DNA from 3 places in the Humibacter antri genome. Region 3 is predicted to be linked to each of the others. Evidence: predicted binding sites of a transcription regulator. Region 3 holds the regulator's gene; each other region holds the start of a gene.
The links. Region 3 encodes LexA, which represses DNA repair genes until DNA is damaged. Its sites were predicted from a motif close to TCGAACANNTGTTCGA; they were not measured.
Positions count from the first base shown of each region.

Region 1: a site for LexA is predicted at 1,735-1,750, ahead of ACYVDK_RS14615 (HNH endonuclease signature motif containing protein). Genes of this name have one in related genera too.
Region 2: a site for LexA is predicted at 1,744-1,759, ahead of ACYVDK_RS04345 (DmpA family aminopeptidase). Genes of this name have one in related genera too.

Region 1 covers NZ_BAAHAW010000038.1:29,271-32,545, forward strand. Annotated here, with positions in the region: gene ACYVDK_RS14605 (ASCH domain-containing protein) at 80-784, opposite strand; gene ACYVDK_RS14610 (tyrosine-protein phosphatase) at 857-1,585, opposite strand; gene ACYVDK_RS14615 (HNH endonuclease signature motif containing protein) at 1,772-3,275, shown strand, end outside.
Region 2 covers NZ_BAAHAW010000006.1:147,005-150,279, reverse strand. Annotated here, with positions in the region: gene ACYVDK_RS04350 (hypothetical protein) at 166-480, shown strand; gene ACYVDK_RS04345 (DmpA family aminopeptidase) at 485-1,663, opposite strand; gene ACYVDK_RS04340 (APC family permease) at 1,818-3,275, shown strand, end outside.
Region 3 covers NZ_BAAHAW010000043.1:59,356-62,630, reverse strand. Annotated here, with positions in the region: gene ACYVDK_RS16640 (histidinol-phosphate transaminase) at 1-742, opposite strand, end outside; gene ACYVDK_RS16635 (LysM peptidoglycan-binding domain-containing protein) at 765-1,214, opposite strand; gene ACYVDK_RS16630 (hypothetical protein) at 1,440-1,664, opposite strand; gene lexA (transcriptional repressor LexA) at 1,608-2,390, shown strand; gene metE (5-methyltetrahydropteroyltriglutamate--homocysteine S-methyltransferase) at 2,649-3,275, opposite strand, start outside.

The sequences.
Region 1 (3,275 bases), on a different contig from region 3:
CTGCAGCCACCACCACGAGGCCGAACGCTGGGAACGCATGATCCAAGGGTACGCGGCCTTCGGCTGTCACGCTCAGTGCCTACCGCACCCGGAAGCGCACGAAGTCGACGGTCGCATCGTCTCGGATGCCGGGGTAGTGGCCGCGAAGCCCTGCGCGCAGGTCGTCGGCCGTTCCGCCATCCTCGAGCCAGGCATCCTCGTCGGTGAGCTCGTCGAGGCGCTTCGTCTCGATCGACTCGACGAATCCCGGGAGCCGCTTGTAGCCCGCCTCGAACTCGAACACGAGCCAGGCGGGGCCTACCTCGCACGGGTCGTCGTGGCGGGTCGTAGCGGTCTTGCGTCCAGACGCCACGGTGTTGTAGTAGCGCGGATTGAAGCGGATGAATCGCTCCGGGATCGCCTCAGGACGCGCGTACGCGTACGGAAGCAGGTGCCGGATCGGCATGGTCGTCCCGCCGTCGTCCGAGGGCAGGATGACCAGGCAGTCGGGGTGCTGGTCCAATAGCACCTGCCTGCAACGACCGCAGGGCGCGAGCACGCCGCGCCCCTTGTCTCCGACGGCCACCATGGTCGTCAGCGGTCCGGCGCCGGCGGCCGCTGCGACACCGAGCACGACCAGCTCGGCACAGGGGCCTCCGGTGAAGTGGTAGTCGTTGACGGCGGTGAAGATGCAGCCGGTGGTGTCCATCGCCGCTGCGGCAACGGTGTGGTTGGGATTCCCGATCAGCTGTTCGACCTGATGCAGCGCCGCGTCGAGGACTCGCTTCTCCGATGGGTAGAGCACCGTTCCATCCGGCCAGGCGGGCGCAAGCGACCCCCTGGCCGGCAGCGGCTGGTGGGCGTTTCCGGTTCCTGGTCAACTCTGCGGATCGGTCAGGAGTCCGCGCAGCGCCCGACGAGTCGGTTGATCGATCGCGAGCCGGCCGAGAGTGTCGTCGATATCAGACACAAATGTTCGCACGTGGGACTCGACTTCGGCGAGCCAGGTTTCCACTTGCGCGGGCGTCCAGGATGCCTGCCTGTCGTGCGAGGGTGCGTCGTGCGAGGCTGTGCCGGCCATGGCTCGCACAGAGGTCGCGTAGTCCGCGAAGATGTCGTCGGCGCTGACCCCCGCGTTCGCGAGCAGCAGCGCAGTCATCATGCCCGTGCGGTCGCGGCCGGCGGAGCAGTGCATCAGGATGCCGGGCCTCGCGGAGGCGATCGCGACGAGCACGCCGCACACGTGGCCGGGCAGGATGCGGAGGTTGTGCTGCCAGTATTCGGGCGAGTCGAGGATGGGCATGCAGACCGCGCGGAACTCGGGATGGTTCTGGTCCTCGGTGGGCGCATGCACGATCGAGACGGCGTCGAGCGCCTCGACCACCGGATCGGTTTCACGTCGCCCGATCTCACCCTCGTTGCGCAGGTCGACGACCGAACGGAGGCCCCAACTGCGAGCGACCGTCCAGCCGGCATCGGTGAGCAGTTCTCGGCGGGGACCGCGCGCGATGCGCCGTTCGATCGTGACGCCGGTCGACGAGAGCGGCGTGGGCAGGCCGCCGAGGTCTCGGATGTTCCGACTTCCGTCCCAGTCGAGGTCGCGCATGAGCTCACGGTAGGTGGTTGCCCTGGGCGTTCGGCCGGAGGATGCGCTGGGATCATGATGATCGTAACTCTATTCTATTCTTCGCGAATACTGTCCCGCCCTTCCGCCTTTCCGTCCCCAAGTACGGGGTTTGAGAAGTTGTCCACAAGTCGATACTTTGTTCGATTATTCGGATATAGTGAGAGCATGGCATTCCACCTCACGCGGCTCCCCGAGATGACCGCGATGGTGTGCGCCCTTTTGGAGAAACCGCCACTCGACGACGCTGACGCAGGCGCCCCAACGAACTCACCATCACTGATCGAAGCGGTGCGCCACCTCCCCGATACAGACCTGGAAGCCCTGCTCGCGCAAGCTGCTAACGGTCGGGCGGAGTTCGACCGGGTGATCGCCGTCGCTGCCGGGGAGGCGGCGAAACGCTCCGAACGCTCCCTCGGACACGGCGGGCTTGCGCAACGACGCGGGCACCGCACCGCGGTCCAGCTTGTGCAATCCCTGACCGGGGAATCCAAAGGCGAAGCGTCCCGACAGGTGAAAGTCGGCGAACTGATCGGTGAAACCGACGCCGCACAACGCAGCCTCATCGACAACCCCGCCGGCGCGGGAGCCGAGGATGCTGGTGACACAGGCGCGAACGACGCCGGCGCGGGTGACAGTGGCGCGAACGACGCCGACAGGACGCCCACCGCCGAGCCTGTTCTGCCGTGGCAGCATCCGGTCACCACCGCGATCATGGGCGGGACGCTGTCCACGGAATACGGGCACATGATCATGCGCACCCTGGACGGCGTGTCCGACGCGTGCAGCATCGAGGTGCGGCGGGCGGCAGCAACCGAGCTCGTCACCTACGCCACCGAACAACAGCACGAGTGCGCCACCCTGCACGAGGATCTCCTGCGACGTGCCCGGCAGGTGCGGGACCGGATCGACCCCGACGGGATTCAAGAACGCTTCACCGGCCGCTACGAACGCCGCTCGGTGAAGACCTGGCACGACCGGGACGGGGCGCTGAACCTGCACGCGGTCTGCGACGATGAATCCGGAATCTTCCTCACCCAGTTGTTCGACCTCGCCCTCAGCCCCAGACGCGGCGGACCACGCTTCATCGCCCAAGACGATGTCGCGTGGACGCAACGCCTGCTCCAGGACCCACGCAGCAACGAGCAACTCGCCTTCGACACCCTCCTCGATGTATTGCACTCGGGTGCAGGATGCGACGAGAACACCGTGTTCCGCTCCGACCGTCCCGCTGTGCGTGTCATCACAGTGATCGATGCTGAAGACGTCATCGAAGGTGACGCCGGCACGACGGCACCGGCAGGTCAACTCGAAGGCTCGGTGTTCGCCGTCCCTGCCGCACTCGTCGAGGCCACCACGTGCACCGACGGGATCGCGCCGATCACCGTCGACCGGTCCGGACGTGTCCTCAACCTCGGGCACACCAGACGACTCTTCACCGCCGCCCAACGCATCGTGCTCCGCACCCGCGACGGCGGATGCCTCTGGCCCGGCTGCGACCGACCACCCTGGCAAACCGAAGCCCACCACATTGACGAATGGGAGGCCCGCCACGGCAAAACCGACATCGCCGACGGGGTCCTGCTCTGCAAATTCCACCATCTGAACCTGCACAACAACCACTGGCGCATCCGCAGACACCGCACCGCCTACGAACTCATCGCCCCACCCG
Region 2 (3,275 bases), on a different contig from region 3:
CTGCCGCGTGCCCTCCGACCCTCGCGCGCTCGGGACGCGAGTCGCGGCACTCCTCCTCCCCATCGCCGCCCATGTGCCGCTTCTCAACGCAAGGCGCTGCGAAGACGAAGCGGGACCCTGTCGCGTGACATCGTGAAGCGCGCCGGAGAAAATGAGGAGGTGTACATGAACGACCCCGAGATCTGGGCACTGATCGGCGCGTTCGCCGCCGCAGTGCTCGGCGGCCTCACGCTGGTCGTCAACAGCCTTTCGCGTGTGATCCGAGCGGAAGTGGGCGGACTGCGGGCCGAGTTGCGTGCGGAGGTCGGGGGCTTGCGTTCGGAGCTCGGCGGCGAGATCGCCGGCCTTCGCGGTGAGCTCGGCGGTGAGCTCGCCGGCTTGCGGCATGAGGTCGCCGCGGTCAACACGCGACTCGATCACCTGGACCGCGACGTGCAGGCGCTGACGAAGCGCGTCTGGGGTGCCGAGAGCGACTCCTGAGTCGTCAGCGCGGCAAGCGCGCGACCGCTGCGCGGATCTCGTCGTGGGGGAGCGCGGGGCTGAAGTGCCCGTTCCGCCCGGTCATGTCACCGGCGGCGACGAGCGCGTTCCACACCGCCTCATCGACGGCTTGAACGACGGCCGCATAGAAGGCGTCCAGATGTCCCCAGGGTATGAATCGCAGCGACTCGTAGTCCGTGTCGGACGCGGGCCCTGACGGAATGAGCGAGGTGAGCGCACCAGGGTTCGCGGTGGAGAACGCCAGCATGATGTCTCCGGAGAAGTGGCTGCCTGCTGTGCCCGTTCGGCCCAGTCCGAGCGGAGCGCGTCGCGCCAACGCCGCGCACTGCCCGGGCAGAAGCGGAGCATCGGTGGCGATCACGACGATCGCCGAACCGGCACCGGATCGCGCCCGCGTCGCGTCGAGGTTGAACCAGTCGGTGTCATCCATCGGGTTCGGTGCGCCCGACTCGCGCCCGAGTCGGATTCCGCCGAGCGTGAGTTCGTCGCGTCCACCGAAGTTAGCCTGGATGAACGCGCCGACCGTGTAGGCCGCCGACCCGTGCCGAACCACACGGGACGCCGTGCCTGAGCCGCCCTTGAATCCGTAGCAGTTCATCCCCGTGCCGCCCCCCACGGAACCCTCAGCGGGGGCGGCGTCGGTCGCAGCGTCAAGTGCGGCGATGGTGTGTTCCGGCCGCACATGTCGGCCGTTGATGTCGTTGAGGTAGCCGTCCCAGGTCTCACCCACAACGGGCAGCATCCACTGGGCGGCGACCTCTGGATGCTCGCGGCTCACCCAGACATCCACCCCCTCGTGCACCGCGCCGACGGCGTGCGAGTTCGTGATCGCCACGGGCATGGAGAACGACCCGGACTCGTCGATCCACGACCTGCCGGTCAGCTCACCGTTGCCGTTGAAGGAGTGCACTCCGGCCGCGCAGGGAACGCCGACCCCGTCGCGACCGCGGGGGAGTATCGCGGTGACACCGGAGCGCACAGTCGTCGACGGACCGTCTTGCACCAGCGTGAGGTACCCGAGTTGGAGCCCCGGCACATCCGTGATCGCGTTGGACGTTCCCGGCTCGCCTTCGAACGGAATGCCGAGGCCTCTGGCGCGCGGTCCGGCCGCACCTCTGGTCGAATCGGCAGCGTGTCTCGACACGGAGTCTGCAGTTGTCATCGATGACCTCCTGACTGAACGGTGATTCAAATGATAGAGACTTCTGGCATCAAATCATTGACAAGTAGTGCGAGAAAAGTTTGAATGCTTGTTCAAACACGTCAATCGAAGACGTGACGGGCGATGCCGCCCGAACGAACCCGAGGAGCCGATGATGTCTCAGCAGCAAACCGAGAGCGCAGAAGAGATCGCGAGACCCGACTCGCTCGCCAAGCGTCGGCTGGGCGTCTGGGCGATCGTGTTCTTCGTCGTCTCCGCGGCGGCACCGCTCACCGTGGTGGCCAGCGCAGCACCGACGGGCTTCCGCATCGGCGGCATCGGCGGCATCGGCGGTCCGGGCGCCATGCTCGCGTCGGGTGTCGTGCTGATCCTGTTCGCGGTCGGGTTCACGGCGATGACCCGCTACGTGCGCAACACGGGAGCCTTCTACGTGTACGGCGCGCGCGGGCTCGGCAAACCGGTGGGCATCGGCATCGCGCTCTTGACGATCGTCTCCTACGGATTCCTCTGCGTCTGCTTCTACGGATTCGTGGGGTTCTTCGGCCAGTCCACCTTCAGCGACCTTTTCCACATCGATCTTCCGTGGTGGGTGTACGCCCTGATCGCCCTCGTGGTCGTCGGCATCCTGGGCTACCGTCACATCGACGTCGGGGCGAAGGTGCTCGCCGTGCTGCTCACCGCCGAGGTCGCCATCCTGCTCATCCTCGCCATCGCCGTTCTCGTCAACGGCGGGCCGGAGCCGATCTCGTTCGCGTCGTTCGCCCCGCAGAACGTGTTCTTCGCCGCAGGCAGCGGAGCGCTCTTCGTCTTCGGATTCGGCGCGTACCTCGGTTTCGAGGGCACCGCGATCTACACCGAGGAGGCCAGGAACCCGAAACGCAGCGTACCGGCGGCCACCTACATCGCGATCACGTTCCTGGCCGTGTTCTACGCCTTCACGTTCTGGATGCTCACCGTCGCCTTCGGCGCGGACGGCGTGCTCAAGCTCGCTCGGGGCAACGGATTCCAAGACATGGTGTTCGACGCCGCAGGACAGTATCTCGGTGTGTGGGCATCCATCGTCATGCGCATCCTCATCGTGACGAGCTTCTTCGCGTGCCTGCTGGCATTCCACAACGCCTGCTCGCGCTACCTGTTCGCGATGGGCCGTGAGCGGTTGCTTCCGAGGGCGTTCGCACGCACGCACCGCATCACCAAGTCGCCGGTCGTCGCGAGCGTGGCGCTCTCCATCGTCTCGTTCCTCGCGATAGTGATCACGATCTTCACCGGCGCGGATCCCTTCCTCGGCTTCGCGCTGCCGACCTACTCGATCGGCGTGGCCGGCCTCGTCTTCGCGCAGGCCATCGCGGCGATCTCGGTGGTCGGGTACTTCGCCAGAGACCGGCGCGGGCACAGCGTCTGGCGCGTCATCGTCGCGCCGGCGCTCGGTGCGCTCGGTCTGCTGACCGGGTTCGCGCTGATCGCGGCCAACTTCGACCTCGTCACGGGGCTGGAGGGGCCGATCAACTGGGTGCTGCTCGCCCCGACACCGGTGCTGTTCATCGTGGGAATCGTCGTGGGCTTCGTGCTCAAGGCGCGCAGACCGCAGCACTACGCTGAGCTCACCAACATC
Region 3 (3,275 bases):
CGAGACGGAGGGCGTCGGCCACGGCGGGGTCGGCCGCGAGGTAGCCGAGCCGCACACCGGCGAACGCGAACGCCTTGCTCATCGTGCGTGAGACGATCAGCCGCTCACGATTGGGAAGCAGGGTCAGTGCGCTCGGCGCTCCCTCGGGCATGAACTCCTGGTAAGCCTCGTCGACGACCACGATGCCGTCGGTCGCGCCGTAGACCGCTTCGACGACGTCCAGGCCGAGCGGCGTCCCTGTCGGGTTGTTCGGCGCGCACAGGATCACGATGTCTGGACGGCGTTCCCGCACCACGGTGGCCGCCTCGTCGGGCGTGACCGTGTAGTCCGGTGCCCGATCGGCCGCGATCCATCCGGTTCCCGTCCCGGCCGCGAGCAGCGGGTACATCGAGTAGGTGGGCGCGAACCCGAGGGCGCTGCGTCCGGGGCCGCCGAACGCCTGCATGATCTGCTGGAGCACCTCGTTGGAGCCGTTCGCCGCCCAGATGTGCGACGCATCCAGACCGTGTCCGAGGTAGCTCGCCAGGGCTTCGCGCAGTTCGACGAATTCCCGATCCGGGTAGCGGTTCGCGCCCTTCAGCGCTTCTCCGACCGACTCGAGGATGTCTGCCACGACGTCGCCCGGAATCGGATGCGTGTTCTCGTTGACGTTCAGCGCCACTGGCACAGGCGCCTGTGGTGCTCCGTACGGCGACTTGCCGCGCAGATCATCGCGGAGCGGAAGATCGGAGAACGAGGTCACGCATCAATGCTAGAGCGGACCTTCACCGGCTCGAGCCGTCGAACTCGCGCGGGATCGCCAGTCGCTCCCCCGCCTGCACCATGCTCGACGAGAGGCCGTTCAGATCGACGAACGCTAGGACCACATCCCGCGGGTCATCTCGCGGGGCCACACGTTGGGCGATGCTCCACAATGACTCACCCGACTGCACCGTCAGATGGTGGAATGACGCGCCCGAGGACCGGATGCCCGCCATGGCACCGCCACTGGCCAGAAGCGCGCCCCCGCCCATCAGGAGCGGCAGCACGATGAGCGCCGACAGCACGGCCCGGCCACGACGAGTGAGACGCGTGCGGACACGTGAGCGGCGTACATCGGCCGGCGCCTGCGAGCGAACCGGGGCGGCATCCAGGTGGCTCGTCGAGCCGTCCAGCGTCGAACGATTCGCCGTCGGACGGTTCCGTGCCGCGTGCGCGAGTGCGATGGTCGTCATGACGGTCTCCCTTCAGTCTCGAACCCGTGTTCCGAATCTATCTTCGATTCCTTCGGAATTCAACGGTATGTTCGGATCTCTTCGGTCCGAGTTGCCAACACGCTCGAACAGAATGGCCGATCCAGGTCGAAACCCGGATAGAGTTTCGATCTGTCAGGAACAACGTCAACACGCACCACCGACATTCGATCGAGGTGTGGTTGCGGATGCTCGCATCCCGCTACCTCACCGATTGAGCATGTTGAGCGGCACAGGCTCGAGCAGCTCCGCTGCGAGAAGCTGCGGCATCCGCCGCGGGAGACGTTCGAAACGTTCGTCGCAGACCGCGAACCACAAGGGCAGATCGCCGCAGCAGAGAGCAGCGTCGGCCGCCGATGACGAGAGGAAGAGCACGTGACCGACGTCGACCATGTACAGCACGACGGCCCGCAGCCGGATGATCCGCAACACGGAGCCGGAACTGCAGCTGCCTCGGCGCCTACCGCTCGCCGCAGCCGCGCAACGGAGAAGCCGCGCACGCGACGACGCAAGAGCCTCAGCGACAAGCAGCGTGCGATCCTCGAGGTCATCCAGCGTTCCGTGAGCCAGCGAGGATACCCGCCGAGCATGCGCGAGATAGGCGACGCAGTGGGTCTCGCGTCGCTTTCCAGCGTGGCGCATCAGCTGGGTCAGCTCGAATTGAGCGGATACCTGCGTCGCGACCCGAACCGCCCCCGTGCACTCGAGGTTCTGATCGATCTGCCGGAGAGCACGGGCCGCGCCGAGGCGACTGCCGACTTCGAGACCTCGATTCCCGTCGGGGACGCCACCATGGTGCCCATGGTGGGCCGGATCGCCGCCGGTGTTCCGATCACAGCGGAGCAGCAGGTCGAGGAGGTGTTCCCGCTCCCCCGGCAACTCGTCGGCAACGGTGAGCTGTTCATGCTGAAGGTGCAGGGCGAGTCGATGATCGACGCTGCCATCTGCAACGGTGACTGGGTGGTCGTTCGGCAGCAGAAGACGGCGGAGAACGGCGACATCGTCGCGGCCATGCTTGACGGAGAGGCGACGGTCAAGGTGTTCCGTCAGCGGGACGGTCACACCTGGCTGCTGCCGCGCAACTCGGCCTACGAACCGATCCTCGGCGACTTCGCCGACGTGGTCGGCAAGGTCGTCGCCGTGCTGCGCGCGGTCTGAGCGCCGCCCCTCGGCGATGCAACCGGCTCGATCCGGGTCGAGCACCGCTTCGGTGCTGCTCCGGAGAAGGTGGGGCGCGCCTGGACAGACGCTCTCGCGCTGCATCGCGGGGCACGATGATGCGGCTCGTGCACGGCGAGTTCCGCGACGCTTCCGAACACGACGCTCAGGGCCTGCGCCGAGCTCTCACAAAGCTCGACCGAGGCTCGCGGCGGATGCCGAGGGGCTGATCCAGCCGCAGGCATCCGCCGCCGTACGCTACGCCGGCTGCTTCTCGCGAACGGCCCGGGTCGCCTCGATGATGTTCCTCAGCGACGCCACCGTCTCGTCGTAACCACGCGTTTTCAGCCCGCAGTCCGGGTTCACCCACACCTGCCGCTCCGGGATGCCGCCCAGCGCCTTCTCGATGAGCTCGGTGACCTCGGCCACCGACGGCACGCGCGGCGAATGGATGTCGTAGACGCCGGGACCGATTCCGTGGTCGAATCCGCTGGCCTTGATGTCATCGACCACCTCCATGCGGCTGCGGGCGGCTTCGATGCTGGTGACGTCGGCGTCGAGGTTGCGGATCGCGTCGATCACGACGCCGAACTCGGAGTAGCACAGGTGCGTGTGGATCTGCGTCGCGTCGCCGACACCGCTCGTGGCGAGGCGGAATGAGCCGACCGACCAGTCGAGATAGTCCGACTGGTCCGTCTTCTTGAGCGGAAGCAGCTCGCGCAGCGCGGGCTCGTCCACCTGCACGATGCGGATGCCTGCGGATTCCAGGGCGGCGATCTCGTCGCGGAGGGCAAGCGCCACCTGCCGTGCCGTGTCGCCAAGTGGCTGGTCATCGCGCACGAACGACCAGGCGAGGATGGTCACAGGACCCGTGAGCATCCCCTT